2 regions of the Kaistia sp. SLG-1 genome follow, and region 1 is predicted to be linked to the other one. Evidence: predicted binding sites of a transcription regulator. Region 1 holds the regulator's gene; the other holds the start of a gene.
What was found. The regulator LexA, encoded in region 1, represses DNA repair genes until DNA is damaged. The targets are predictions, from matches to a motif close to TGTTCNNNNTGTGTTCNG.

Region 1 (11,026 bases):
CCGTCCGCGTCGCGGTATCGACCTGCGCGTTGATCGACGAGACCTCGCCGTCGAAGATGCGATCGGGAAAGGTATCAACCTTGGCGGTGACGGGCTGCCCCTTGCGGATCGACGCCAGCGCCTGCTGCGGCACGTAGAAATCGACATAGATCGGATCGAGCTGCTGCAGCGTGACGATCGGCGTTCCGGCGGGGAGATACTGGCCGAGATCGACCTGGCGGACGCCGAGCCGGCCGGCGAACGGCGCCTTGACGGACTTGTAGTCGACCAGCGCCTGCTGCTGATCCGCGAGCGACTGCGCGCTCAGCATATTGGCCTTGTCGGTATCGACCTGCTGCTGCGGAATGGCTTGGGTCTTGAGCAGGCGGTTATCGCGCTCATAGACGGTGCGCTGCAGATCGGCGGTCGCCTTCAGCGCGTTCAGATGCGCGATGTCGTCGGAAGCCTCGAGCTGCAGCAGCGGATCGCCCGCCTTGACGTCGGCGCCGGATTCGAAATGCAGCGCCGCGACGATGCCGGGCACCTCGGCGCTGAGATTGGCGCCGTTGACCGCCCGCACGCTGCCGACCGCCTCGAGCGTGGAGCGCCAGTCCTGCGCGGCGGCGACCGTCGTCGAGACCGTCTGCGGCGGGTTGGCGAGCGACGCCATCACCTTCTCGATCATCGACGCCTTGAACAGCTGGAAGCCGAAGACGCCGCCGAGGACGATGCCGGTCAGGACCAGCATGATCACCATGCGCTTGATCATCTCGCCACCTTCGCAACGGTCGGCCCGGCAAGCGCGTTTCGGCGATCGTCGGCGACAGCTGCACATATAAGGCGGCGGCGGCGTGGGTCGAGTTCAGGGGCGCGCACCGCGCCGTTCCCTGATGTCGCAGGGGCGAGCGGCGCCAAGCTGCGAGAGTGCAAGCAAGGCCCTCACCCTACCCTCTCCCGCAGGCGGGCGAGGGTTTTGGCCGGCGCCCTTCAGCTACATCGAGTCTCGGGGAGACGCGCAGGCGATCCCCCTCTCCCGCGAGCGGGAGAGGGTTGGGGTGAGGGTCCCGGAGGCTTACGCGCAGGCGGCCGGCGCGATGCGTTCCTTCGGATCGCCGTTCCGCGTCGCATGGATCGGCGCCTTGGACGCATCGCTCCAGCGCGTATCCGGCCACCAGCGCTCGGTCGGGGCGAAGGGCGCGGCGACCGTCTGCCCCGGCGGCGGCAGGATGACCTTGACCGATTGGCATTGGGCAGCCCGCAGAAGCCGCTCCGCCGGTTCCGTCCAGCTGTGATGCGCCAGCTTGAACAGGCCCCAGTGCACCGGCAGCATGACCTTGCCGCGCACGGCGAGATGGGCGTCGACCGCCAGCTCCGGGCCGAGATGCCAGTCCGGCCAGGTCTCGTCATACTGGCCGGCGTCGATCAGCGTCAGGTCGAACGGCCCCAGCCTCTCGCCGATCTCGGCGAACTGGCTCTGCCAGCCCGTATCGCCCGAATACCAGACGCGATGCTTCGCGCCGGCGATGGCAAAGCCGGCCCAGAGCGTGTTCGACGCGAAGGGCGAGACCCGGCCCGAACCATGCCGCGCGGGCGTCGCCGTCACCGTGATGCCGTCGATTTTGGCCGGCTCCCACCAGTCGATCTCGACGATCCGCTCCGGCGCAATGCCCCAGCGGCGCAGATGCGCGCCGACGCCCAAGGGAACGACGAACCGCGCCGTCATGTTCTTCATGGCGAGGATCGCCGGATAGTCGAGATGATCGTAGTGATCATGCGAGATCAGCACGAGGTCGACCTGGCGCAGGAGATCGGCCGACGGCCCGACATCGAAGAAACGCTTCGGCCCGATGAAGGGGACCGGCGACACGCGCTCGCCGAGGATCGGATCGATCAGGATCTTCTTGCCGTCGAGGGCGAGCAGCATAGAGGAATGGCCGAACCAGGTGATCGCGAACGGCGCGTCCTCGACCGGCACGATCGGCGGCGCCTGGAACGCCCGCGCCGGCGCCGCGTCGGACGTATAACGGAATTCCCGCACCAGGCCGCGCATCGTATCGGTCCAGACGGCCTCGGGATGCCAGAACTTGCCCTTATCGTATTGCTGCGACGTCTCGTACGAGCCCGGCTTGCCGCCGAACACGGCATAGGCGCGGGTGAACCCCGCCCCCAGCAACGTCATCAGGACGACAGCCGCCACGAGTGCATAGATCACGCGCCACCTCCGCATGCGTCGCTCACGAGGGTTGCGTCGTTCACGAGGCGGCGACGGCATCGCAAAGCCGGACGATCATGTTGCAGAGGATCTCGCGATCGTCCGCCAATTCCTTGAAGCCCCGGATCGCGGCGACCATCATCTGGCCCGTCAGATCCGGCTCCGCCCTGCCCGCGTCGACGAGAACTTCCGAGACCATCCGCCCGAACACGATGTGGCTGCGCCGCACCGGCTCGAAGCTGATGTCGAACATGTCCCTGGCGTCCGGGTTGGCCCGGACCAGGTCGAAGCCTTCCAGCGCCCAGGACAGGCAGACATGCCGGAGCTTTGACGCCAGGTCCGGCTCACGCGGGATTTCCTCGGCGAGCTGCGCCAGCTTTCGCGAGACGATGAGATCGATGACCGCGCCGAAGACGTCCCGCTTCTGCAGGAAGCTCGCATAGAGCGTCGGCCGCGAAATGCCGGCGGCGGCGGCGATGTCGCTCATGGTGGTGCGCGCCAGGCCATAGCGGATGAACACCTCGCTCGCGGCCTCGGCAATCTGCTGACGCCGGTCGGCATCGGATCGGGTCTTGGTTTCGGTCATGGATTTTACATATCAACAAAAATTGTAAATTACAATAGGTAGCGGTCGGGGCTGCCGGATCGCCCATGGGTTGAGTCCCGAGCGCCGGTGGTCCGGGCCGGCTGTCCGAGGCCCGGCTCGCCGATCGTGCCGAAAGAGCCCGCGAACCGCGCGAATCGAGCCGGGAAATCGCATCGCGACACACCGGTGATCGACCATCCGCGCATCCCGCTGATCGCCTCGTGATTTGACAAAAATACCAAAAACGTTAAATCGTAAAGGCGATCCCCACCCCTTCAACATCGCTTCGAGGCTCGTCATGACGACTTCCAAGGTTTGGTTCATCACCGGCGCGAGCCGCGGCTTCGGGCGCATCTGGGTCGAGGCGGCGCTTGCCCGCGGCGACAGTGTCGCGGCGGCCGTGCGCAAGACTGCCGCCCTCGACGATCTGGCGCGGCAATATCCCGACACGCTCCAGGTGCTGTCGCTCGACGTCACCGACCGTGACGGCGTCGCCCGGGCCGTCGCCGAGGCGGCGGCGCGCTTCGGCCGCCTCGACGTCGTGCTCAACAATGCCGGCCATGGCTGCATGGGCGCGGTCGAGGAAGTCGCCGCGGAAGACGTCCGCGCCACCTTCGAGACCAACGTCTTCGGCTCGCTCTGGGTGATCCAGGCGGCGCTGCCGCTGCTGCGCGCGCAGGGCTTCGGCCACATCCTGCAGATGTCGAGCGTGGCGGGCGTCGTCGCCCTGCCGACGGCCGGCATCTATGAAGGCGCCAAGTTCGCGGTCGAGGGCATCGTCGAGGCGCTCGCCGGCGAAGTCGAACGGTTCGGCATCAAGGTGACCCTGATCGAGCCGGCCGGCTACGCCACCAGCTTCCTCGAGGGCCCGACGATGAAGCAGGCGACGGAGATCCCCGCCTACAATGTCGTCCGCGAGGAGCTCGCCGAGCGCCTCACCGCCGACCAGCTCGGCGATCCCCGCGCCACGGTGCCGGCGATCCTGAAGCTCGTCGATTCCGACAAGCCGCCGCTCCGGCTGATCCTCGGCGACCTGCTGCCGCTGGTCAAAGACATCTACGCCGACCGCATCCGCACCTGGGAGTCCTGGGAAGACGTCTCCAAGGCGGCGCTCCGCCTCTGATCCGCTTCGTCGCGGCCCGGACTCCTCCCGTCCGGGCCGCGAGCCGCCGATCCTCTCCAACCATGCATGAGTGCCAGACCATGACGCAGTCCGCAGGCCGGTTCACGGGCCAGACGATCATCGTGACCGGAGCCGGCGCCGGCATCGGCCGCGCCACGGCGCTTCGCCTCGCCGCCGAAGGCGCGCGGGTCCTCGCCGCCGACATCTCGGCCGACAACCTCGAAAGCCTGGCGCAACAGGCGCCGGCCGGAAGCGTCGTCGCCGTGGTCGGTGACCTGACCGAGCAGTCCTTCATCGACACCCTCGCCGCCGCCAGCGACGGCAGGATCGACGGCGTGGCGAACATTGCCGGCATCACTGACGGCTGGCTGCCGCCGGCCGAGATGGACGACGCCACCTGGCACAAGGTGTTCGAATTGAACCTGACGGCGCCGATGCGGCTCGCCCGCGCGGTGCTGCCGCAGATGCTCGCCCGCGGCAAAGGCAATTTCGCCTTCGTCTCGTCCGAGGCCAGTTTCCGCTCGTCGCTGTCGGGCGTCGCCTATACCAGCTCGAAGCACGGCCTGAACGGCCTGGCGAAATCGATCGCCTTCTACTACGGCACCAAGGGCATCCGCTCCAACGTCGTCGCGCCGGGCGGCGTCAAGACGGGCATGGATACGCGGTTCCGTTCGGACTATGCCAAGGAGATCACGGCCCCGATCCTTGAGACCGCGCCGCCGTCGGTGGAGCCCGACATCATCGTCCACTCCATCCTCTGGCTTCTCTCGGACGACTCGCCGAACATCAACGGCGTCATCCTGCCCTGCGACGGCGGCTGGACGACGATGTAGTCGGGATCCCGGCCGCCCACGCTCAAACCGGAGCCCCGGTTCTCGATGCCGGAGGCGGACGACGATCGCCCGCCTTCGTCCCGCGATCGCGCGTCCAGCGCCGCCCAGCGATCGCGCTCCTGCCGCGCTGCCTTGCGGAACGCATGGGGAACAGTTATTCTGTTCGCGTTTTGTACCTTGACGATTCTGTCGTCCCCCTTGGCAAGGCCCGCAGCGCGAGATCACCATGCTCACTCGGAAGCAGTATGAACTTCTCCTGTTCATCAACGAGCGACTGAAGGAAGCAGGCGTCCCTCCCTCTTTCGATGAAATGAAGGACGCGCTCGACCTGCGCTCCAAGTCCGGCATCCATCGCCTGATCAAGGCGCTGGAGGAACGTGGCTTCATCCGCCGCCTGCCCAACCGGGCCCGCGCGCTGGAGGTCGTCCGCCTCCCCGAGACGATGACGCCGACCCTGGCGCGGCCGAAGAAGCAGGCCTTCTCGCCGAGCGTGATCGAGGGCAGCCTCGGCCGGGTCCGCCCGGTCGAAGAAATGCCGGATCTCGCACAGCCCGTCATTATCCCGGTGATGGGCCGCATCGCCGCCGGCGTGCCGATCTCGGCCATCCAGACGCAGAGCCATTCGATCTCCGTTCCGCCGGAAATGCTGCGCGCCGGCGAGCATTTCGCGCTCGAAGTGCGCGGCGATTCGATGATCGAGGCCGGCATCCTCGACGGCGACACCGTGCTCATCCGCAAGAGCGACAATGCCGATTCCGGCGACATCGTCGTCGCGCTGGTCGACGAGGAAGAGGCGACGCTGAAGCGGCTCCGCCGCAAGGGCGCGTCGATCGCGCTCGAAGCCGCCAACCCGGCCTATGAGACGCGCATCTTCGGACCCGACCGGGTCCGCATTCAGGGCAAGCTGGTCGGCTTGCTCCGCACCTACTGATCGTCCGGCCCCGGCTCGTAGCGCGGCATCCACGGCCGGCGCACCGGGGCATAGGCGGTCAGGACCTCGAAGCGGTCGGCAAGCTGGATCGGACGCAGTCCGGCTTCGGATTGCGTCTCGACGTTTGTCGGCGGGAGGATGTCTTCATCCTCGGCACTGCGCTCGATTTCGGCATCGCGCTCCTGGAAAGCGTTCTCTTTGGCATCGCCCTGGTCGGCAGAGCGCCGCTCGGGATCGCGCGCTTCGGCAGTGCGCTCTCGAGCCAGGCGCTCTCGTGCATAGCGCTCCGGCGGAGCGGCCTGGGGGACATTGGACAATTCGGTTTGGGCCGGCGCGGACAGGACAGGGACGGGTTCCGCCGCTCCAAGCCGGGAAGCCCCCTCGCCTGCACTCGCCAAAGCCTCGTGATCAACGCGCCCCAACGCAATGACTGACCTTTGCCGGTCGGGAGGCAGCGTGCCCGGCGCGGCTCCGGCTTCGGTTCCAGACGCCTCGGCAGCGGCAAGATCCCCGACATCCGTCGCGTCGGCGGCGCGGCTCTCCGTTTCATCGTCCCGAGCTGGCGGCAGAGCCGTCCCGCCGCCGGGGATGACCGCCTCGGCGGTCACGGAGGCCGCCGCCGTATTGGACGTGCGCGGATCGGCGGGAAGGTATCCGTCAGCTGGGGCGATCGGAGCATTCGACGCGATTGGCTCGTCCGGGGCGGTCGGGCCGTTCGGGGCGGTAGCCTTGGCCGGCTCCGCCGGGGCGGCCGGATCGGCCAGCCCCTCCATCGAATCGGCTAAAATCCCCTCGCGCTGGATCAGGGCGATCGAGCCGGCGCGGCGGAGCGCATGCCGGTCGAGGACGGCCGTGTGCAGGCCGCAGCTTGCCGGCACTGCGAGCGGGCTGACGATCAGCACCGCGCGGCGGCAATCCTCTTCAAACGCGGAGCGGTCGAGCGCCAGCGCCACCAGGCCGCCATCCGGCAGCCGGCCGACGCAGCCGGAGGCGTCGCATCCGCCGGCCTGCACGACGCCGGGAAGCGCCGCGTCGCGCGGATCGCCGTCCGAGCGCAGCCAGATATCGGTGACGAAGCGGTCCTGCTTGCGGGCGACGATCGAATGGCGGCCGTCCTCGCCGCGCAGCGCGATCTGGCGGCCGTCGGCGCTGACGAGCAGGCCTGGCCGCGCCGGATAGAGCGCCAGGGCGGCGCCGAGGACCATCGGCGCCAGCCCGGCGAGCCGCCAGCGCTCGCGCCAGAGCGCCAGCCAGGCGAAGCCGGCGATGAAGATGAGAAGGGCCGTGGCGCTCGGCATGGCGGCGCCGCCCGATTGCCCGGACCATTCGCTGACCTTGGCGGCGACGACGAGCATGCCGTCGATGCCCCAGCCGACGATGGCGAGCGGCGGCGCTTCCAGCCCGAACGGCATGAGGAGCACGGCGATCAGCGCCGCCGGCATGACGAGGAAATCGGTCAGCGGCATCGCCGCGACATTGGCGAGGATCGAGAGCGGCGCCATGCGCTGGAAGTGATAGAGCGCGAAGGGCGTCGTCCCGAGCCCGCCGAGGAGCGAGGTCACCACCATGCCGCCGCCGAATAGCAGCAGTCGCCGCGAGAGGAGCGCGGCGCGGCCTCGCGGCAGCGTTGCGTTCGTCGCCAGGCGCCGCCGATGCCGCTCGGCCATGAGCTCGAAGCCGGCGACGAGCGCCACGGTGGCGGCGAACGACATCTGGAAGCTGGCCGAAAGGATGCTCTCCGGCGTCACGGCGAGCACGACCAGCCCGGCGAGCGCGACGTTGCGCATCGAGATCGCCCGCCGGTCGGCCAGGATGGCGAGGAAGGCGATCGAGGTCATGACGAAGGAGCGCTGCGCCGCGACATCGAGACCGGAGATCAGCAGGTAGAAGCCGCTGAGAAGGAGCGCGGCGATGGCAGCCCATTTCTTGATCGGCCGCCGGAGCGCCAGCGCCGGCACCAAAGCGAGCCCTGCCCGGACGGCCCAATAGATCGCGCCGGAGACGAGCGCCATGTGCAGGCCGGAGACGGAAAGGATGTGAGCGAGCCCCGACAGGCGCAGCTCGTCCTCCGTCTTTTCCGAAAGCCCGCCGGCATCGCCGATGATCAGCGCCGTGGCGACGTAGCGGCTCTCGCCGATCAGCGACGCGTCGATGCGGGCGCGGATCGCCTCGCGGATGTCCTCCAGCGGCGCGCGCAGCCGGATCGACAGCGGCGCCGGGCCGAGATCGACCCGCTTCACCTTGCCATAGGCAAACCCCGTCGCGCCGACGCCGCGATAGAAGGAATCGCGGGCGAAATCATAGCCGCCCGGCAGGACCGGACCGGAGGCGGGGCGGAGCCGGGCGAGCGCCGAGATCCCCTCGCCCACCTTCGGCACGTCGCGGCCGCGCACCGTCACGGTGACGCGTTGCGGGATGGTCGTGATCCGTCGCGCGTCCAGGCCGGCGACGAGGATCGTCAGCCGATAGCCGCCGCGCCGGGCCTTGCGCGCCTCGACCCAGCCGGTGACCGTGCCGGTCACCTGCCGCTCCAGCACCCGCGTCGCGAGCGCGTCGGTGCGCAGCTTGCTCGCGGTCGCCCCGGTCGCCACCATGGCGAGGAGCAGCGTGAGCCGTACCAGGCCGGCCCGGCGGCGCCCGGCCCATGCCATGCCCCAGAGGACGAGCGCCAGCAGCGAGAGCGCCACCGCCGAGGGCTCGGAGGGAAGCGCGAAATAGAGAAGCGAGCCGACGCCGAAGGCGACCGGAAGCCAGAGAAAGCCGCGCCCCGCCTCGATCTCGCGCTCCAGCCACGCGCCGGTGCCGAGGCGGAGAAGGTCGAGGCGGTCGGCAAGGCGTGCGGCCAAGCGAGCGTCCGCCGGCGCCTGCCACCGGCGCGCGAGATCCGGCGCCGGCGGGTCGCGGACGCCTTCAATTGGGTGCGGATCGCTTTCGGCCATGGCCCCCGCCTTTCGCCCGAGCGCCCCGCTATGCTACATGACCCACCGCAGTTCGCCGAGTGGCGAGAATCCATGCCCCTTGCGGCTTCCCGCACATCTGGAACCCCTCATGTCCAAACCAGTTGTCACCCGTTTCGCCCCCTCTCCAACCGGCTTCCTCCACATCGGCGGCGGGCGCACGGCCCTGTTCAACTGGCTCTATGCGAAACACACGGGCGGCAAGATGCTGCTCCGCATCGAGGACACCGATCGCGAGCGCTCGACCGACGCGGCGATCGACGCGATCCTCGACGGCCTGAAGTGGCTCGGCCTCGACTGGGAGGGCGAGACGGTGTTCCAGTTCGCCCGCGCGCCGCGCCATCGCGAAGTGGTCGAGGAACTGCTCGCCGCCGGCAAGGCCTATCGCTGCTACTGCACGCCCGCCGAGCTCGACGCGATGCGCGAGAAGGCGCGCGCCGAGGGCCGCGCCCCGCGCTATGACGGCACCTGGCGCGACCGCGACCCGTCCGAGGCGCCGGCCGGCGTCAAGCCCGCCATCCGCATCAAGACGCCGCTCGACGGCGAGACCGTGATCGAGGATCAGGTCCAGGGCCGCGTCGTGATCCCGAACAAGGATCTCGACGACCTCGTGCTGCTGCGCTCCGACGGCAACCCGACCTACATGCTTTCCGTCGTCGTCGACGACCACGACATGGGCGTCACCAACGTCATCCGCGGCGACGACCACCTGACCAATGCCGCGCGGCAGATGGTGATCTACCAGGCGATGGGCTGGGAAGTGCCTGTCATGGCGCATATCCCGCTCATCCACGGCTCGGACGGCGCCAAGCTTTCGAAGCGCCACGGCGCGCTCGGCGTCGATGCCTATCGCGCCATGGGCTACCTGCCCGAGGCGATGCGCAACTATCTGGTCCGTTTGGGCTGGGCGCATGGCGACGACGAGATCATGTCGCTCGAGCAGATGATCGAGTGGTTCGACATCGTCGATGTCGGCCGCTCCGCCTCCCGCTTCGATTTCGCCAAGCTGGAGAATCTGAACGGCCACTACATGCGCGCGACGGACGACGAGACGCTGCTGAAGATCTTCATCGACACCCTGCCCTATCTGCCGGGTGGCGAGGGCATGGCCGTGCAGTTGACACCGGAGAAGACCGAGCAGCTCCGCATGGCGCTTCCGGGCCTCAAGGACCGCGCCAAGACGCTGGTCGAGCTGAAGGACGGCGCCAATTTCTTCATGGTGCAGCGCCCACTGCTCCTCGACGAGAAGGCCTCGACCATTCTCGACGACGCGGCGCGCGCGCTCCTGAAGGACGTGCACGCGGTGCTGGAGACCGTTGCGGAATGGACCGTCGAGGCGACGGAAGAGGCGGTCAAGGCCTTTGCCGAGTCGCGCGAGCTGAAGCTCGGCAAGATCGCCCAACCCCTGCGTGCAGCCCTGACCGGCCGCGCCACTTCGCCGGGTATCTTCGACGTGCTGATCGTTCTCGGCCGCGAGGAGAGCCTCGGCCGCATCGCCGACCAGGCCCGATAAAATCAAGCGCCGCGGCGGTTTTGCACCACTCCGCCGCGGCGCTTTTATTGATACCAGAACCTTATAATAGCTCCCGCTCCGGCCGCTTGCCGCGATGCAATAAATCGGATACCCAGAGGACCGTAAATTCCTCTGGTAACGCGCCCCTCGCCATTCCGGCGACCGACGCGCCAGCACCCGCCCGAACACACATTTCCGCAAGGGGGTAGGTTTCATGAGCGAAACCAAGGCGACACTTACGATCGGCGACGACACCTGGGATTTCGGCGTTAAGCAAGGCACGCTGGGGCCCGACGTCATCGACATCGGTGCGCTCTACGCCAAGACCGGTCGCTTCACCTATGACCCCGGCTTCACGTCCACCGGCGCCTGCGACAGCAAGATCACCTTCATCGACGGCGACAAGGGCGTCCTGCTCTATCGCGGCTATCCGATCGAGCAGCTCGCCGAGAACGGCGACTTCCTCGAGACCTGCTATCTCCTGCTCTACGGCGAGCTTCCGACCGCCGCCCAGAAGGCCGATTTCGATCAGCGCGTGACCTATCACACGATGGTCCACGAGCAGATGTCGCGCTTCTTCACCGGCTTCCGCCGCGACGCGCATCCGATGTCCGTCATGGTCGGCGTCGTCGGCGCGCTTTCCGCCTTCTACCACGACTCGACCGACATCTCGGATCCGCATCAGCGCATGGTGGCGTCGCTCCGCCTGATCGCCAAGATGCCGACGATCGCGGCCATGGCCTACAAATACCATGTCGGCCAGCCCTTCGTTTACCCGCTGAACTCGCTCGACTACGCGTCGAACTTCCTGCGCATGTGCTTCGCCGTGCCGGCGGAAGAGTACAAGGTGAACCCGATCCTCGCCCGCGCGATGGACCGCATCTTCATCCTG
Region 2 (11,026 bases), 500 kb from region 1:
GGCCGCGTCACCGGCGAAGCGCTGCGCGCCGAGGCGACCCAGGAAAAACTCATGACCATGATGACGCTCAGCGCCGCCGGCCGAGCCGCGTGACAAGACAAGGAATACGGTAATGACGGATGTGAAACGAGAAGCGGCGGAAAGCGCGGGCTTCGACCTGTTCGGGGTGCTGGCGCGGTTCGCGCCGCTGATCTTCCTGATCGCCCTGATGATCATCTTCGCGGTGCTCGAGCCGCGCTTCATGTCGTCGATCAACCTGTTCAACGTCATGCGACAGGTCTCGATCACCGGCCTGCTGGCGATCGGCATGACCTTCGTCATCCTGACCGCCGGCATCGACCTTTCCGTCGGCTCGCTGCTCGCTTTCGCCGGTCTCGTCGCGGCGGCGGTCGCCAAGGGCGGCATGCAGGACCGCTTCACGGTCGGCGAGGGCGTGATCGGCTATGGCTGGCAGCTGGCGGCGCTCGCGGCGATCGCGGTCGGCGTCTGCGGCGGCCTGTTGCAGGGCCTCGCCATCACCCGGCTCCGGGTGCCGCCCTTCGTGGTGACGCTGGGCGGCATGTCGGTGTTCCGCGGCGCGGCGCTCCTGTTCGCCGCCGGCGGCCCGATCTCCGGCTTCCAGCCTGACTATACCTGGTGGGGCCAGGGCAAGATCGGCCCGGTGCCGGTTCCGGTCATCATCTTCCTGTTCGCGGCGCTGCTCGCGCACATCGCGCTCCGCTACATGCGCTATGGAAGGCAGGTCTACGCGGTCGGCGGCAATCCGGAGGCGGCGCGATTGTCCGGCCTCAACGTCAACTGGGTGATCTGCAGCGTCTACGTCATCATGGGCTTCTTCGCCGGCCTCGGCGCCTTCGTGCTGTCGGCGCGGCTGAACTCGGCCGAGGCCGTCGCGGGCACCGGCTATGAGCTCACCGTCATCGCCTCGGTCGTCATCGGCGGCACGTCGCTCTTCGGCGGCGTTGGCACGATCTTCGGCACCGTGATCGGCTCGATCCTGATCGGCGTGCTCCTGAACGGCCTCGTGCTGATGAACGTGTCGTCCTACATCCAGCAGATCATCATCGGCGTGATCATCGTGCTGGCGGTGGCGTTCGACACCTTTGCCAAGTCGCGCCGCCGCAAGGCCTGACATCCCGCCCTGAAGCTTTGGCAACGACGAGGAATGGCCGCGCCCCGCGCGGCCATTCGCGTTTCGGCGGCATGGGGCACCGTATCGATCACGGGAAGTCGAATTTCGGACGCCTCCGGCGGCGTGCTAGTGTCGTTACGTCACCTGCGGTCGGTGGCCGTGCGAAGCCGCGACGTTTCGAGGGGATCCGAGGGAGGATGCGATGACAAAGCATGCACTGACGCGGCCGAAGGGCGCCGGCCGGCGAGCGGCCTTCGCGGCCGGGGTCGCGACGCTGCTGGCGCTCGGCCAGCCGGCCTTTGCCCAGCAGGCTGATTCAACGACCGCCGCCGCCGAACAGAACCGGAAGGAAGCGGACGAGATCGTCCAGGGCATGGCGCGGTTCGTCGGCGGCCAGCAGGACATCAGTCTCGGCTACGACAGCGAACTCGAGGTCGTCACGCCGCAGATGGAGAAGCTCCAGTTCAACAGTTCCGGCAAGGCGAAGATCAGCCGCCCGGACAAGTTCCGGCTGAACCGCACCGGCGGCTATGCCGATGTCGAGATGATCTATGACGGCAAGAGCGTGACCGTCTTCGACAAGAACACCAACACCTATGCCAGCGAGCCCATGACCGGGCCGATCGAAGGCGTCATCGACCGGCTGCGGAGCGACTTCATGCTCGATCTTCCCGCCGCCGACCTGCTGATCGCCGATTCCTACAGCGCGCTGATGCCTGACGTGGTCGAGGCGAAGCATATCGGCCGCGCCGTCATCGGCGACGTAACCTGTGAGCACGTCGCCTTCCGCAATCACGACACCGACTGGCAGCTCTGGGTCGAGACCGGCGCGCAGCCGATCCCGTGCAAGATGGTGATCACCAGCAAGGCGGTTACCGGCGCGCCGCAATATTCGATCCGCTTTACCAGCTGGCATACCGGCAGCGCCTTCCCGCCGGGCACCTTCACCTTCGAGCCGCCAGCCGGCGCCAAGAAGGTCGATTTCAGCGCGCTCGCCGATATCGACGAAATCCCGGCCGGCACCGCGATGCCATCCGACGCGGTCGCGCCCAAAGCAGGAGCCAGCAAATGAACCGCACCTTGCCGTTACGAGGGGCCGTCCGGGTCGCGGCGGTCGCCCTCGGCCTCGCCGCGCTGTTTCTATCCGAGAACCCGGCGCCGCAGGCGCCCGCCTTCGGCCTGTTCAGCCGGGCGGAGGCGATCATCGGTCGTCCGCTGACGCCGCTCAGCTATGCCGGCGTCGCCCGCCGCACGACCCGCCGGGCCGTGGTCGGCGGCGCCTATGTCGGCGGAGCCTATGTCGCGGCGCCTTATGCCGTGGCCCCGCGCGCCGGCTGCGTCCGCGTCGTCGACGCCTATGGCCGGATCTACTGGCGCTGCGTGTAGGAAGTCTGGACTGCCGGATTTGAGCCGTCACTCTCCCCGGGAAGCGTTCGCAGAACGGCGTCCCGAAGGGGGCGGGTCGGTTTGCTCCGCCATCATCCAGAATGTCTGGGCCGCCCTGTCCGGCGCGATCTTCGTCATCCCGGGGCGATGCTCGCAGAATGCCGCTCATAACGGTGTGCTGCGACCATGCGAGGAGCCCGGATCAGACCCTCACCCCAACCCTCTCCCAGAGGGAGAGGGAGATCGCCTGCGTCTGATGGCAGAACCGCGCTCCCTATCAATGACCGCGCGCCGGCCCAAAACCCTCTCCCTCTGGGAGAGGGTAGGGTGAGGGCCTTGCTTGGCCTCTAGCGTCGAGGCGTCTCAAGACAACCGCAGGGCCAATATGCCCGTCGGGCCCGATACAAGCCGGACCGCACGCTTTACTCCGCCGCGACGGCCTTGCGCTTGCGGTTCGCCTGCTTGGCCTTGTCCAGCACCGGCTTCAGGAAGTGGCCGGTATAGCTGCGCGGCTCCTTGACGATCTGTTCCGGCGTGCCGACCGCGACGATCTCGCCGCCGCCGTCGCCGCCCTCGGGGCCGAGGTCGATGATCCAGTCGGCCGTCTTGATCACTTCGAGATTGTGCTCGATGACGACGACCGTGTTGCCCTGATCGACCAGCGAATGCAGCACTTCCATCAGCTTGGCGACGTCGTGGAAATGCAAGCCCGTCGTCGGCTCGTCGAGGATGTAGAGCGTCTTGCCGGTGGCGCGGCGCGACAGCTCCTTGGCGAGCTTGACGCGCTGCGCCTCGCCGCCGGAGAGCGTCGTCGCCGGCTGGCCGACCTTGACGTAGCCGAGCCCGACCTCCTCCAGCGTCGCCATCTTGTCGCGGATGCCGGGCACGGCCTGGAAGAAGTCGCGCGCCTCCTCGACGGTCATGTCGAGCACGTCGGAGATCGACTTGCCCTTGAACTTCACGTCGAGCGTTTCGCGGCTGTAGCGCTTGCCCTTGCAGACCTCGCAGGTGACGTAGACGTCGGGCAGGAAGTGCATCTCGATCTTGATGACGCCGTCGCCCTGGCAGGCCTCGCAGCGGCCGCCCTTGACGTTGAACGAGAAGCGGCCGGGTCCGTAGCCGCGCACCTTGGCCTCCGGCAGGCCGGCGAACCATTCGCGGATCGGCGTGAACGCGCCGGTATAGGTGGCCGGGTTGGAGCGCGGCGTGCGGCCGATCGGCGACTGGTCGATGTCGATGATCTTGTCGATCAGCTCCAGACCGTCGATGCGGTCATGCGGCGCCGGGTGGATGTGGGCGCCGTTCAGCCGCCGCGCCACGGCGGCGTAGAGTGTATCGATCAGGAAGGTCGACTTGCCGCCGCCGGAAACGCCGGTGACGCAGGTGAAGGTGCCGAGCGGGATGTCGGCGGAAACATTCTTCAGATTGTTGCCGCGCGCGCCGACGACGCTGATCTGGCGGTTCTTGGCGATGGCGCGGCGCTTCTCCGGCACCTCGACCGCCAGCTCGCCGGAGAGATACTTGCCGGTCAGCGAGTTCGGATTGGCCATGATCTCGGCCGGCGTGCCCTTGGCGATGATCTGGCCGCCATGCACGCCCGCCTCCGGGCCGACGTCGACGACATAGTCCGCCGTCATGATGGCGTCCTCGTCATGCTCGACGACGAGCACGGTGTTGCCGATGTCGCGCAAGTGCCGCAGCGTCTCCAGCAGGCGGTCATTGTCGCGCTGATGCAGGCCGATCGACGGCTCGTCCAGCACGTAGAGAACGCCGGTGAGGCCGGAGCCGATCTGCGAGGCCAGGCGGATGCGCTGGCTCTCGCCGCCCGACAACGTGCCGGAATTGCGCGACAGCATCAGATAGTCGAGGCCGACATCGACGAGGAAGGAGAGGCGCTCGCGGATCTCCTTCAGGATGCGGACGGCGATCTCGTTCTGCTTCTCGTTCAGCTCGGCCGGCAGCGCCTCGAACCAGCGCGCGGCGTTGCGGATCGACATCTCGGTGACCTGGGCGATGTGCTTGCCGGCGATCTTGACCGCCAGCGCCTCGGGCTTCAGCCGGGCGCCGCCGCAGGCCTTGCACGGCGTCGAACCCTGGTAGCGCTCGATCTCCTCGCGGGCCCAGTTCGATTCCGTCTCGCGCCAGCGCCGCTCCAGATTGGTGACGACGCCCTCAAAGCTCTTCTGCGTCTTGTAGGAGCGGGTGCCGTCATTATAGACGAACTCGATCTCGCCCTTGCCGGTGCCGAACAAAATGGCGTTCTTCGCCGCCTCGGGGATCTCGTCCCAAGGCTTCGTCATCGAGAATTCGTAGTGCCGGGCGATCGCTTCCAGCGTCTGCGCGTAATAGGGCGAGGACGACTTGGCCCAGGGCGCCACGGCGCCCTGCTTCAGCGAGACGGAGCCGTCCGGCACGACGAGGTCGGGATCGATCTTCTTCTCGGAACCGAGGCCGTCGCATTCCGGGCAGGCGCCGAACGGGTTGTTGAACGAGAACAGCCGCGGCTCGATCTCGGCGATGGTGAAGCCGGAGACGGGGCAGGCGAATTTCTCCGAGAAGATGACGCGGCGCTCATTGCCCTTCTCGTCCTTCTCGTCGGCGAATTCGGCGACCGCGATGCCGTCGGCGAGCTCCAGAGCCGTCTGGAAACTGTCGGCCAGGCGGGCCGAGATATCGCCGCGCACGACGATGCGGTCGATGACGACGTCGATGTCGTGCTTCAGCTTCTTGTCGAGGACCGGGGCCTCGGCGATCTCGAAGAAGACGCCGTCCAGCTTGATGCGCTGGAAGCCCTTCTTCTGCAGCTCGGCCAGCTCCTTCTTGTACTCGCCCTTGCGGCCGCGGATCATCGGCGCCAGCAGGTAGAGCCGGGTGCCCTCCGGCAGCGCCATGACGCGGTCGACCATCTGGCTGACCGTCTGGCTCTCGATCGGCAGGCCGGTCGCCGGCGAATAGGGGATGCCGACGCGCGCGAACAGCAGGCGCATGTAGTCGTAGATCTCGGTGACGGTGCCGACCGTCGAGCGCGGGTTCTTCGAGGTCGTCTTCTGCTCGATCGAGATGGCGGGCGACAGGCCGTCGATCTGGTCGACGTCCGGCTTCTGCATCATCTCGAGGAACTGGCGCGCATAGGCCGAGAGGCTCTCGACATAGCGGCGCTGGCCCTCGGCATAGATCGTGTCGAAGGCGAGCGACGACTTGCCCGAGCCGGAAAGGCCGGTCAGCACCACCAGCTTGTCGCGCGGGATGTCGATGTCGATGTTCTTGAGGTTATGCTCGCGCGCGCCCCGGACCGAAATGAACTTGCCAGAGGTCGCGCTGGTAGACCGCGCGTCAGCATGCTGAGCCATGTGTCGTCTGTCCAAATGGAAGGGGCCGGCGCGGCGGCGCCAAGGCCCAAATTTAGGCTATTGGCCTCTCCATACAAGGAGGCGGCCCGGATTGTCGCGGCATTCGACTGATTCACCTGACCAGATCTTGCCATTTCGACGCCGATTGTCTAGAACAAAAAGAGAACAGGCCGGTCTGATGTGGACAAGACCCGATTGGCGCGGGCGGGCCGTGCCATTTCGGGATAGTTTGGGGCCAGCAATGAGACAAGAAGGAACGGATCATGGCCGGTAGCGTCAACAAGGTCATTCTGGTCGGCAATCTCGGGCGCGACCCCGAGGTTCGGCGTATGAATTCGGGCGAGTCGGTCGTCAATCTGAACATCGCGACGTCGGAAAGCTGGCGCGACAAGCAGAGCGGCGAGCGCAAGGAAAAGACCGAGTGGCATCGCGTGGTGATCTTCAACGAGAACCTCGCGAAGATCGCCGAGCAGTATCTGAAGAAGGGCTCGAAGGTTTACGTCGAGGGCCAGCTGCAGACCCGCAAGTGGCAGGACCAGTCGGGCGCCGAGAAGTTCACCACCGAGATCGTGCTGCAGCGTTTCCGCGGCGAGCTGACCCTGCTCGACGGACGCGCGGGCGGAGGCGAGCAGTCGGATTACCAGGGCGGTGGCGGCAGCGATTTCGGTCGTTCGAGCCCGCTCGAGGCTCCGCGCGGCGGCGGCCAGTCGCGCCAGCCGGCGGCCTCCTCGTCCTACGCGGCCGACCTCGACGACGACATCCCGTTCTAGGATCGGGAAGGGCGCCCTTCACCTCTCCCGTGGGGAGAGGTCGACGGCCGAAGGCCGGCGGGTGAGGGCGTAGGGAACCATCCGGTGAGGACGCAAATCTCACCAGGCTCTTCGAGCTGACCTCTCCCTCAGGAAGGGGGAGGCGAGGTGGTTCGATGGGTTTTAGTATCGAAAACAGAAAGACCCGGGAAGCGATCGTTTCCCGGGTTTTTCTTCGTCTGCCATTTCGCGACAACCGACTTCCAAGCCAATCGACCGGCTCCGCCAACATCCTGCTGGCCCGTAATTCAAGAATGGAATTGGCGCCTTGAACCCTCCCCTTGAGGGAGGGTCAAGACCGCCAGATGGCGGTCTTGGGGAGGGGTTTCTTCGTCGGTTTTGCTGCAGGCTCAGCGAATTGCCCCCTCCCGAAAACGCGAAGGGCGTTTTCGACCTCCCCTCAAGGGGGAGGTTCAAGAAAGAAGGCCAATATTGCGGGCCAGATATTGAGGTGCTTCGCGGGAGCGAAGCCTCGAAGGAGGATCCAGCGCAGCACCGCTGTTTGCAGTCGCAGTCCGGCGAAGCTCGCCCCGCAGTCCCATCCCGGCGTTCCCTGGACCCTCCTTCGAGGCCCGGCTATGCCGGGCACCTCAGGATGATGGTCGAGCTTGTGAGTTCTGCCGGCCGCTCTGCGCTCAGACCATCACTTCATCCAGAATGGCGCGGAATTCTTCCGCCGTCGCGGCGCGCGGGTTGGTGGCGTAGGAATGGTCGGCGAGGGCGCGCTCCACCACCCAGGGCAGTTGATCGTCGGTGACGCCGAGCGTCCGGAGGCCGGCCGGGATATCCAGCCGGCGGTTGAGCGCGTCGAGTTCGTCGGCGAGGTCGGCCGTCTCGGCAAGCCCCATCGCCGCCTGAAGCCGGCGGATCTTCTCCGGCACGGTCTGCTGGTTGAAGCGCAGGATCGATGGCATCAGGATCGCGTTCAGCGTGCCGTGATGCAGGCTCGGGCTCTTCAGGCCGCCGAGCGCGTGGCTCAGCGCATGCACGGCGCCGAGGCCCTTCTGGAAGGCGAGGCCGCCCTGCAGCGCGCCCATCATCATCTCGCTACGCGCCTCCAGATCGCTGCCGTCGTCGAAGGCGCGCCCGATGTGGTCCCAGATCCGGCGCGCGCCGTCGAGGCCGATCGCGTCGGCGACGGGATTGATGCGCGGCGACAGGAAGGTCTCGATGCAGTGCGACAGACCGTCGAGGCCGGTCGCGGCGGTAAGGCCGCGCGGCAGGCCGAGCGTCAGCTCGGGATCGCAGATCGCGCGCTTCGGGATCAGGTGCGGGCTGATGAAGCCGAGCTTGCGGCCGTCGTTCAGCGTCAGCAGCGCGGCGCGGCCGACCTCGGCGCCGGTGCCGGCCGTGGTCGGAACGGCGAGGATCGGCGCCACCTTGCCGCTGATGCGGGCGACGCCACCGAAGATCGCCGCGTAGGGCTCCAGCGGCCCCTCATGGGTCGCGAGCAGCGCGACGCCCTTGGCGAGATCGATCGGCGAGCCGCCGCCGACCGCGACGACGCCGTCGCAGCCCTCGGCCTTGTAGACTTCCAGCGCGGCGAGCACGGCCGCCTCGGTCGGGTTGGTCGGAATATCGAGGAAGACGGGCGCGCCGGCGGGGATGAGGGCGGTGACGCGATCGAGCAGTCCCGACGCCTGCAAACCGCGATCGCTGACGACGAGGGGGCGCTGCACGGCGAGCGCGGTCAGGGCATCCGGCAGAACCGACACCACGCCGGGTCCGAACTCAATCTGCGTCAGGTAGTTGATCGTGCTCATTCCGTGTCTCTTCCCTGTAGGCTCTCGCGGGCCGCGGCCCGGCGGGAGAGTGGCAGCAATGGCGGGCGAGCGACAGATGGTTTTTGCTCGCGGCGTGCATTAATCAGGGCACGACTGGACGCGGCACATCTTGCGCAAGCGAAGGGATTTTCCGCCGATGCCGATCTTGCCGGATGTGCTGGAGCCGGGCCTGAAAATCGTGTTCTGCGGCACGGGCGCCGGAGCGTGGTCGGCGCGCGTGGGCGCCTATTACGCCAATCCCGGCAACAAGTTCTGGCCGACGCTTCATGCGATCGGCCTGACGCCACAGCGGATCGCGGCCACCGATTTCCGCTCGGTGCTCGCTTTCGGCATCGGCCTGACCGACGTCGCCAAGGAGCATGTCGGCCAGGATACGGCGATTGATCTGGCGCTCGTCGACGCGGCGGCGCTGCGCGCCAAGATCGAGGCGAACGCGCCCGCAATCCTCGCCTTCACTTCGAAGCGGGCGGCGAGCCTCTATCTGGGCGAACCGACGGCGGCGATCCCGTATGGACGGCAACAGGCGACGATCGGCGCGACGCGGATCCACGTCCTGACTTCGCCCTCCGGCCAGGCCGGGCCGCACTGGTCGATCGAGCCGTGGCGCGATCTCGCTACCGCCGCGCGTCAGGCTGGACAAACCGGCCGGACTTTGCTCCTCAATGAACGATGACGTAACGGCCCGGTGGGCCGGACAGGAGACGGCATGGCCGAGATCGCTTCGCTCTATCGCTACCCTGTGAAGGGCTTCTCGCCGGAGGCGCTGGAGGCCGCCGATCTGCGTCCGTTTCATCGCTTCGAGAGCGACCGCGCCTATGCGATCGAGAACGGCCCATCCGGCTTCGATCCCGCCGCGCCGGGCCATCTGCCGAAGGCGAAATTCCTCTGCCTGATGAAGAACGCCCGGCTCGCCGCGCTCGACACGCATTTCGATCCGGCGACGCAGGTCTGGACCATCGAGGGCCATGGCGATCGCTTCTCCGCCGACCTGTCGACGCCGGCCGGCCGCGCGGCGACGGAAGCGTTCCTGACCGACTTCATGGGCGACGAGCGGCGCGGGCCGCTCAAGGTGCTGTCGGCGCCGGGCCATGCCTTCACCGATGTCGGCAAGCCCTATGTGTCGTTCATCAATCTCGCCTCCGTCGAGGCGATCGGCGATCTCGTCGGCAAGCCGGTCGATCCCCTGCGCTTCCGCGCCAACATCAATCTTGCGGGGCTCGAGCCCTGGCAGGAGCTTGAGCTGGTCGGCCGCGAGGCGCGGATCGGCGATGTCCGGCTGCGTTTCACCAAGCGCACGCAGCGCTGCGCCGCGACCAATGTAGATCTCGAGACGGCGACGCGCGACCTCGATATTCCCGGCACGCTGCTGCGAAACCTCGATCACATGGATTGCGGCATCTACGCCGATGTGCTCGATGGCGGAACCATCCGGATCGGCGATGCGCTGCGGTTCGACTAGCGGCGACGGCTTGGCGGTTCTCTAGGTCGCTCCGTCGAAAACTCTGACGCGGCGATGGAATCCGCGTTCGACTTTCAGTAGCTTGCCGGCCGAGATTCCAGCGGAGATTGTTGTGCGGGCTGTTGTTATCAATCTGGATCGTTCCCCGGAGCGGCTTGCGTTGTTCGGAGAGCAGGCGGAGCGGCTCGGTTTCGCCTTCGAGCGGCTCGAGGCCGTCGATGCACATGGCCGTGCGGAGACGCGCGGCCCTCTCTCAGCGGCTGAAATCGCATGCTTCGAGAGTCATCGCCGCGCTTGGCAATCGCTGGTCGACAGCGGAGAGGACTGGTTGGCGGTATTTGAGGACGATGTCTTGTTGGCGTCGCCGATCGCCAAGCTCCTAGCCTCCGATCATTGGATTCCTGACAAGACGGATCTCGTCAAACTGGAGACGTTCGACGTTCGGGTCGCGATTGCGGCGAAAGGTGCCGTCGTCGAGGGGGTGTCGCTCCACCGTTTGCAGACCACGCATTGCGGCGCCGCCGGCTACATTCTGTCGAGGCAATGCGCGATCGAACTGCTTGCGAAGACGCAGAACTTCAGCGAACCCGTGGACATTGTGATGTTCGACCAGGAACACGAGGTCTGTCGAAACGTTCGGATCCTCCAGACAGTCCCCGCGGTCTGCATCCAGGAGCGCTTTATCGCCGCGCGAGCCCAGCGACCGCCAAGGACAGCCACCTTGATCCAGTTCTGGGAAAGCGATGGTTCCTTACCGGCGCAGAGTGACAAATCCGTAGAGCGGAAGGGCGTGTTGACGCGTGTCCGGCGCGAAGTAGCGCGCGTCGTACGACAGTTCAGCAATCCCGTACGTGTGTCTCTCTTGTTTCGAAGGGCCATCCGGCCATCCCGTTATCTGGTAGTTCCCTATATCGACGCGTAGTTTTGTTGAATAGAAGACACGTTCGATATCGAACTTTGTTGTTCGAGCGGCTGATACGGACAATTGTCATCCGCAATTATCGGTTCGTCGAGAGTTCGGCGTTGCGCGTGCTGTCTTGTCGTCCGTAAAGGGATGCATGAACTTCGAACGTGCGGAATGGATTTTGGTTTTGTTGGGGAACAGG

Region 2: a site for LexA is predicted at 6,019-6,036, ahead of uvrA (excinuclease ABC subunit UvrA). Genes of this name have one in related genera too.

The regions. Positions count from the first base shown of each region.
Region 1 covers NZ_AP048544.1:3,044,802-3,055,827, forward strand. The annotation lists gene AC6HZP_RS13800 (efflux RND transporter periplasmic adaptor subunit) at 1-748, opposite strand, end outside; gene AC6HZP_RS13805 (MBL fold metallo-hydrolase) at 1,052-2,191, opposite strand; gene AC6HZP_RS13810 (TetR/AcrR family transcriptional regulator) at 2,232-2,777, opposite strand; gene AC6HZP_RS13815 (SDR family NAD(P)-dependent oxidoreductase) at 3,076-3,900, shown strand; gene AC6HZP_RS13820 (SDR family NAD(P)-dependent oxidoreductase) at 3,981-4,733, shown strand; gene lexA (transcriptional repressor LexA) at 4,960-5,664, shown strand; gene AC6HZP_RS13830 (ComEC/Rec2 family competence protein) at 5,658-8,510, opposite strand; gene gltX (glutamate--tRNA ligase) at 8,641-10,134, shown strand; gene gltA (citrate synthase) at 10,349-11,026, shown strand, end outside.
Region 2 covers NZ_AP048544.1:2,546,769-2,557,794, forward strand. The annotation lists gene AC6HZP_RS11465 (sugar ABC transporter ATP-binding protein) at 1-93, shown strand, start outside; gene AC6HZP_RS11470 (ABC transporter permease) at 113-1,132, shown strand; gene AC6HZP_RS11475 (DUF2092 domain-containing protein) at 1,335-2,204, shown strand; gene AC6HZP_RS11480 (hypothetical protein) at 2,201-2,518, shown strand; gene uvrA (excinuclease ABC subunit UvrA) at 2,941-5,868, opposite strand; gene AC6HZP_RS11490 (single-stranded DNA-binding protein) at 6,132-6,638, shown strand; gene gbd (4-hydroxybutyrate dehydrogenase) at 7,313-8,440, opposite strand; gene AC6HZP_RS11500 (mismatch-specific DNA-glycosylase) at 8,598-9,134, shown strand; gene AC6HZP_RS11505 (MOSC domain-containing protein) at 9,168-9,920, shown strand; gene AC6HZP_RS11510 (glycosyltransferase family 25 protein) at 10,033-10,842, shown strand; gene AC6HZP_RS11515 (glycosyltransferase family 25 protein) at 10,999-11,026, shown strand, end outside.